Regions from separate parts of the Enterococcus infantis genome, predicted to be linked through region 2. Evidence: riboswitches for the same ligand, from Rfam matches in the RefSeq annotation. Region 2 holds a riboswitch; the other holds the start of a gene.
What was found. Region 2 has a riboswitch for thiamine pyrophosphate ahead of tenA (thiaminase II). Riboswitches for the same ligand answer to the same signal wherever they lie in the genome.
Positions count from the first base shown of each region.

Region 1: another riboswitch for thiamine pyrophosphate. It lies ahead of thiT (energy-coupled thiamine transporter ThiT); the one in region 2 lies ahead of tenA (thiaminase II).

Region 1 is NZ_JBMHFB010000003.1:141,204-145,154, reverse strand. Features, by position in the region: gene ACOMA8_RS04710 (class A sortase) at 1-335, opposite strand, end outside; gene ACOMA8_RS04705 (hypothetical protein) at 623-1,396, shown strand; gene thiT (energy-coupled thiamine transporter ThiT) at 1,460-2,044, opposite strand; TPP riboswitch at 2,108-2,209, opposite strand; gene ACOMA8_RS04695 (iron-sulfur cluster repair di-iron protein, ric) at 2,313-2,600, opposite strand; gene ACOMA8_RS04690 (ribose-phosphate diphosphokinase) at 2,781-3,752, opposite strand.
Region 2 is NZ_JBMHFB010000012.1:520-4,470, forward strand. Features, by position in the region: tRNA gene ACOMA8_RS13145 (tRNA-Gly) at 1-20, shown strand, start outside; tRNA gene ACOMA8_RS13150 (tRNA-Leu) at 48-133, shown strand; tRNA gene ACOMA8_RS13155 (tRNA-Arg) at 148-221, shown strand; tRNA gene ACOMA8_RS13160 (tRNA-Pro) at 250-323, shown strand; gene ACOMA8_RS13165 (YccF domain-containing protein) at 531-896, opposite strand; TPP riboswitch at 1,580-1,669, shown strand; gene tenA (thiaminase II) at 2,011-2,703, shown strand; gene thiW (energy coupling factor transporter S component ThiW) at 2,773-3,303, shown strand; gene thiM (hydroxyethylthiazole kinase) at 3,290-3,951, shown strand, end outside.

The DNA.
Region 1 (3,951 bases), on a different contig from region 2:
GATAACCCTTTAAAAATTGGCAAATTAATTCCAACAGCGGGCAATGCCACTCCGCCGATGACCGGCGACTCACGATTTTGCCATTGCGCTTTGAAAACAGCCTCCGAACTGGCCGGAACCACCGCATCAAAGTCAAAGGTAGCCGGCTTCTCTTCATTGGCTACGATCTCTTCTCTTGAAAGCTTCGAGACAGCAAATTTTTCAGTGTTGCGATCCATCAAAAAGTTTTTAATCTGATTGTTAAACACCAAAACCAAGCCCGCCACCAACAACAGCAGCAAGAACAGATTAATAAGTCCATTGCGAACCCGGTGCTTTTTTTTCTTCGTTGCCATCAGCCTCGTCCCCATCTTCATTTTCTAAATTGATTTTACCACAGATTGGTCCAGTTGGGTTAATCATCAATTTTGGTCAAAGTGGCCAATGTGTCCGCCACCGCTTGCTTGAAAAAGGAGGGCACACTTGATAAAATAATGTGAAAATTTCATTATTCATTACAAATGGTGGCAGCAAATCACAAAAATCGGCACGTTCTGTAATAAAACTTTAAAGTAAACGAAACACCATAAAATCAGGCTTTGTTGTATGATAGTAGTATCGGGGAAAAGAGGGGGGTTCTGCCATGGCAAAAATGGTCTATGTACATATTGATACTACCAGCAACGCTGCTTTGTCACGGGGAATCAGTCCTGTGGAGTTCTACCATGGCATCGTTCACCAACCCAAAAATCTATTGCTTTTGGACCCATCCTCCGACTATGGCGAGTTTGAAGCTCACACCGGTATGAAAGTTTTACGCGGCAATGAATCCGTCAAACAATATTTTGACGAGATCGCCCGTAACCGCATCAGCGAAGACATCAAATGGATTGACTTCAACGACAGTGCCATGATTAAGGAACTGACTCCGTTGGAAATCAGTGAATTGTTGTACTTCGGTCACACGAAGACCCATCTGCACTCGCCATTTTTTTACAAACTGCAAAACAATTTCGTTTATTTTGATCTGAAGGATGACCTTTCTCGTGTCTATTATCGTTACTTGGATGAATATTATCGAATCTTAGCTGACAAATTGACGCGCCTAGTGCTGGAAAAAATCAACGATCGCAAGTCTTTTTTCCGCAAATCAACTCCGGTAGACAAACTGGACGTCACCCTTTTGCGAGAATTGAAACCTCTTTTTCAAGAGGGTGTGATTTTCTGCTTTCAATCTTCCCGCTTGGAAGGTCGGGACTACAAGATTCCCATCTATCTCGTGGAAGACGGTGGTTTGCGCAAGGAAAATCCTTTAGGTAAAGACGAGTTGCTAGTGGCCTACTTGATCTACAGTCAAGAAAAACGGCAGTGGCTGGTGGCATACGAAGACAAAGATTTCCTGTTTTTGTCGAAATAAAAAATGTTTTCTCTTGACGCGAGAAAACATTTTTTTATTTTATTCAGTTGTAGGTCGCCTTGATTATTTTACCGGTTGCTGCAGCCGGGCATCTTTGGGCAGAAACAGTTGTGGCGCCATTTGGTAAATCAATAATACAGCTACCATCGTGGCTGCAGCTGTTAACAATCCGCTTGCGCCATTCATCACCAACGAATAAAGGACTGGTGACATCCCCCACTGGGCATAAGCACCCCAGAACATCACGCCCGCAACAAAATGCCAGAAGTAGCGAGCTGCCGCGCCGGCAAATGTGCCTTGAATTACTGCAATCCGCGCCTGCTTGTCATTTCCCGCTTGGATAGCCTGATGCAACTTGACTGCTGTCACTCCGGCAAACCCGGCAAAAGCAAAAGCAATCGGATACTCGATCAACACTTGACTGACTGCCAAATAATAGACCTTCCCTACCGGAAAATGCAGCAGTCCCCAGATTGCTGCTGCAAAAAGCCCCGGCTTCCAGCCCCGTCTCAAGGCATAGACGGTGATTGGGATTTGCCCCAACGAGATACTCAAGCTGGGCCCGAAATCGAGGGGAATAAACGACAACACCATAGCCATCGCTGCGATAATCGTTCCTTCCACCCACACACGCAAATTTTTGTTCATAAAAAAACCTCTCCTTCATAGATTACAGAACAGTCACAATCTACAAAGGAGAAGTAATATCTACTTCCAACTCGTCACAATTCCTACGCTCGCATTATCGAGACAGGTACAGAGGGTTTAGAGTTCACTCATTCTCAGCCGCTAACGGCTCCCCTTTGTGATCGTGTTCTATATCCAGTTATTTTGGTACGGCTTCATCATAGCACATTTTAAAAAAAAGAAAAGAGTTTGGTCTTTTTTTCAGGTGGCACAACCTAACATTGAGTGCTCACTCCTGTGACAAGTAGTCGGCTTGGGCCAACCAGTCATACGTCGCCTTAAATGTTGGGCAAACATCTGCTGGTATTTCGTAGTTTTTGGTTACTTGCCGTAATTTTTCAAAAATTGGTTGCAAAGCTGCCGGCTCACTAGACTTTCTCAGCACTTCCAATTCATCGTACAGCTTTTTAACCTCAAAAACTTCTGGATGGTGGGCACCATGGGCTCTGGTAATAGCTGTTGTATAACTTGTCAGCTCCTCTTTGTGGTCTTCCAAAAAATCTTGTACCTTTGTCATCTTACTTCCTCCTCGAGTGATTTTTTCAACACGAGTGTATCGAAAATCAGCCGAAAAAAAATTGATAGCCATCAAGAAGTACGGCGCAACAAAAGATTTTTTGACCGCTTGTCAACTTCTCTATTTGCGAAAAAAACCGCCACCAGACTTTTCAGAGGTGACGGTTTTTTATGCGTAAACTTATTTCATATTGGTTTCAAACAAAGGGCTGACCGGTTTGTTTTCATGAATCCGTTTGATTGCTTCACCCATCAAGGCACCCACGGAAATTTCATCAATCTTGTCGATCTTGCGGTCTTCCGGCAGATTGATAGAGTCGGTCACTACGCAGCGTTCGATGGCGGAGTCTTGAATCCGCTGCATTGCTGGGCCGGACAATACCGGGTGCGTACAAGAAGCATACACACTTTTAGCACCGGCTTGTTTCAAGGCATTGGCTGCTAAAGTAATGGTCCCTGCTGTATCAATCATGTCATCAATCAGGACACAAGTCTTGCCTTCAACGTGTCCAATGATATTCATCACTTCAGCCACGTTGGCTTTTGGTCGGCGTTTGTCAATGATGGCGATTGGAGATTTCAAAAATTCTGCCAATTTACGGGCACGAGTTACCCCGCCATGGTCAGGAGATACCACGACAACATCGTCACCTTGGATTCCTTTATCGAGGAAATAGTTGGCAATCAATGGTGCACCCATCAAATGATCTACTGGGATATCAAAGAATCCTTGGATCTGGGACGCATGCAGGTCCAGACACACCAACCGGTTAGCTCCGGCTTTTTCAATCATGTTGGCTACCAATTTAGCTGTGATTGGTTCCCGAGAGCGTGCTTTACGGTCTTGGCGAGCATAGCCATAATAAGGCATCACCACATTGATCGTTTTCGCACTGGCGCGTTTCAAAGCATCGATCATAATCAGCAATTCCATCAGATTGTCATTGACCGGACTAGATGTGGATTGGATCACATAGACGTGAGCCCCGCGAATACTCTCTTCGATGTTGACTTGGATCTCGCCGTCAGAAAATTGGTTAACAGAACATTTTCCCAGCTCAACACCGACAGCTTCTGCGATTTTTTCGGCAAGGGGACGATTGGAATTCAAGGCAAAAATCTTCAATCTTGGATCAAAATAATGGTTAGACATGGTTTCCTCCGCTTTCTTTCCTGCATGATGGGGCAGTGACATCGGACTCGACTCCAATAACGCTCTCCACCAAATCCCAGGACACTTTTTGCAAGACGTCTGTTTTCTTGGAAATTCCGCAAATAAATGAAGAAAACAGAAGCGAGCCCTCTGATTGGCGGACAGATTCGGGGATCAGCAGTTGGTCACAGCCGAAAAA
Region 2 (3,951 bases):
TTCGAACCCCGTTTTCCGCTTTTTTTAATGCCTAATGCCTCGTTAACGCCGGGGTGGCGGAACTGGCAGACGCACAGGACTTAAAATCCTGCGGTGAGTGATCACCGTACCGGTTCGATTCCGGTCCTCGGCATTAGATTTTATTATGCGCCCATAGCTCAACTGGATAGAGTGTTTGACTACGGATCAAAAGGTTAGGGGTTCGACTCCTCTTGGGCGCGTAGTTTTTTTATTATTTTAATTTAATACCGGGAAGTAGCTCAGCTTGGTAGAGCACTTGGTTTGGGACCAAGGGGTCGCAGGTTCGAATCCTGTCTTCCCGATCAAAGAAGACTGTTATAGTCTTCTTTTTTTGCCAATTTAAGCAGAGTAGTGAATTACGCTGACTTAGTTTGATGAAATCAAGGTTAGTTAGTATTTGAAATTTTTTTATCAATGACAAGCCGACGATCTTCCAATGATTTTTAAGGGAAGGTAGTCGGCTTTTAGGGTCTCATGATGATTCAATATTGTCACAGTTCCCTCATAGGTCAACGTGTTATGATTTGGGCACCAAAGGGCATTAAAGCCAACTTGGCCATTTTCAGAGATTGTTTGGCAAAGGGAATGCCGATAATCGTGAGGGTCAGTAGCAACGCACTAATCAGATGAGAAATTGCCAGCGGGATACCAGAAACAATCAGCCAAATGATATTCAATAACAAACTTGCACCATTTCCTCCATAGACGACTTCCTTACCAAAGGGAGCAAGGCCCAGACCTGCAAATTTGAAGCATTGCATTCCAATAGGGATTCCGATGATTGTTATGCTCCATAGACAGCCAGCTAAAAACCAACTGACAGCATTGATCAATCCGCCGAAAAGCATCCAAATTAGGTTTCCAAGACAACTCATAGATTTTTCCTTTCTTGTCGCAAGATACTTTTAGTATAACAGCTTTTTCAGATTGGCAGCAAAAGAACTGGGATGAATTTTGAATAAAAAAGGATCAGCTAATAACTAAAAACTACTTTTTTAATTGAGAATAGTTCTCAGCGGCTAATTTTTGTGTTATACTAAATCTAACGAGCGGTTCATTACTCCCCAAGTATAAACCTCGTGTGATTGATCTGTCTTTTTTTTGAATATTGGTTGAGAATAATTCTCAATCTGTATCAGTGCTGTCGATTCCCCTCGACAGCACTGTTTTTATAAGTTCAACTGGGCGTACTCTGCCCAAGTTGAACTATACTAGCCGACCTAAGGGAGGGTAGTTTCGAATTTAGAAGCTGGGCGTACTCTGCCCAAGTTGGACTATACTAGCTGACCCAAGGGAGGGTAGTTTCGAATTTAGAAACTAGGCGGATTCTGCCTAAGTTGAACTATACCAGCTGACTACAGGATGTCAGAAGTAATAAACGCTAGCTGAATTGGCTGATTACTATGCTTCTGTTATGCAGCTGACGCAGTCCTGCAAGGAGAATTTAGAAGTGAAGTTCTGCTCCCTAACGGCATTTCAAAAAAATACATATGGTAAAAATCTGGAAAAGGCATGGCCGCGTTTTGAAATATGTGCTACACTGTGGTCACATTCGAATAAGAAACATTTGGGGTGCTATAGAGCTGAGATTATACCCATTGAACCTGAAGCAGTTAGCACTGACGCAGGGAAATGTGCGGATCACAAAATTTTTGCCGTTTTCAGCACCCCATCGGAATTTTTCTGATGGGGTGCTTTGCTGTTTTTTAGCAAACGGTAAAAGTGTAAACACGTGTTGTCTTTTGAAAACGCGTGTTGTTCATCTGGCTGATTCTTGATTATAATTGGTGTTTTCCAGTCTGGCTATTGCCATTTTTTAAGGTAGGATCTGCTTCTTTTCCTAGGCCCCCTTCTTTGTTTCTTGATTTGAAACGCAGTCGGGGGCTTTTTGCTGTTCTTTTGGAGATAAGGCAGGGCAGTTTCCCGACTGCATAGAAGTAGCAGAGTATGACGGTGAATACGGATAACAAGGAGCGTGAAGTTAAAATGATGACATTTACACAAAAAGCACGGGCATATGCTGATCCTTATTGGGAGGGAAGCTTTGAGCATCCTTTTATTTTGGAATTAGCCAAAGGGACACTGGCACCGGAAATTTTCCGCTATTATCTTTTGCAGGATCGGTATTATTTGGAGCATTTCAGTAAGCTTTACCGATTGATTGGGGAAGCGGCTGAAGATAGCGAAGTGAGAGAATTGATGCTCGTAAACAGCCAGCATTTGGCTGAAGGGGAAATGGCAATTCGGGAAGCGTTTTTCAAGGAGCTGGGGATCACTGAAGAAGAAGTCGCTGCGACACCCGTAGCACCTGCTGCCTATAACTATGTCTCTCATATGTATCGACAACTGGCAGCAGGAACGCCGAATACCGCTTTTGCAGGGATGTTGCCTTGTCCATGGTTGTATCAAGAAATCGGTGAGCGCCTGATTGTGATGGGGTCGCCAAATCCGTTGTATCAGCGTTGGATTGCAACCTATGCCGGGGAGGAGGGGCGGGCAGCAGTAGCCAACGAACGGCGGATCTTGGACCGTTTATACGCAGCGGCACCCTCTGACGAACAGGAACAGATGTTGACAGCTTTCTATATTTCCAGCCAGATGGAATATCTGTTTTGGGAGATGGCGATGACTCTTGAAAGCTGGCCTCAGGGAGCAGCAATCGGTGCCATTGAACTGGCGTGAATGCTGTCAGTCAAGCCAAGCAAATTGATTGAGCTTATTATCAGAGAGCTGATGGAAAAGGAGTAGAAAATGACACAAGCAAATAAGATTCAAAAAATCACACTTTTGGCGCTGATGATTGCATTGGATGTGGTCTTGTCGCCAATTATGCGTATCGAAGGGATGGCACCTATGTCCAGTGTAATCAATATCATTGCTGGGGTGCTGCTAGGGCCTTTTTATGCTACGGTAATGGCAGCAATCTGTGGAGTTATCCGCATGACGATGTTGGGGATTCCACCATTGGCATTGACTGGTGCTGTCTTTGGCGCGTTTTTCGCCGGCTGGGGCTATCGGCTGACTGGTGGCCGGATCTGGGGTTCGATGATTGGCGAGGTTATCGGTACCGGTATCATCGGTTCGATTCTCTCTTACCCAGTCATGGTTTGGTTTACCGGCAGTGACCAGGGACTTTATTGGTTTATTTATACTCCTCGCTTTATTGGAGCAACCATCATCGGTTCAGCAATCGCCTTCTTCGTCTTATTTAAACTTAAAGAGACCCGCGTCTTTAAAAGAGTGCAAGCCCTTTTTTTGGTGAGTAATCATGAGTGGGCTTGAAAAAGCGCTGTTGCGGGATGTCGCAGCAGCTTGGCCAATAAAAAATTCGCCTCTCATCCAATGCATTACCAATGAAATCACCTGTGAATCAATGGCAAATGCTTTGTTGTATGTGGATGCCAAACCGGTGATGGCAGATGATATTCGGGAATTTGACGAGTTTTTTGCGCAAAACGATGGACTGTTGCTGAATTTGGGGCATATCACGGATGGCAAAGAACAAGCCTTACAGGCAGCGGCTCGTTATGGGAAAGCCACCGAAACACCAATCGTTGTCGATTTAGTTGGTGTGGCAGCTACACAACTACGGTATGATTTGGCGTGGCAGTTGTGGGAATCTGAGCCGCAAGTTATTAAAGGTAATTTGTCGGAAATGCGCCGTTTTTGTGGCTTGGCTAGTCGGGCCCGAGGTGTTGACGGTAGTATCGAGGATCAGGAAGTAGCGGCGTTACGGGAATTGGCGGCTGCTATGCAAAAAGTCTGTCAGCGTCGTCCATTGATATTGTTGGCCACTGGACCGGTAGATTTGGTTGTGACTGAAAAACGCCGATTGCAGCTGACTAATGGGGTAGTCCAGTTGGACCGCTTCACAGGGACTGGTGATATTGTCGGCAGCTTGATTGCGGCTTTATTGGGGGCAGGAAATGC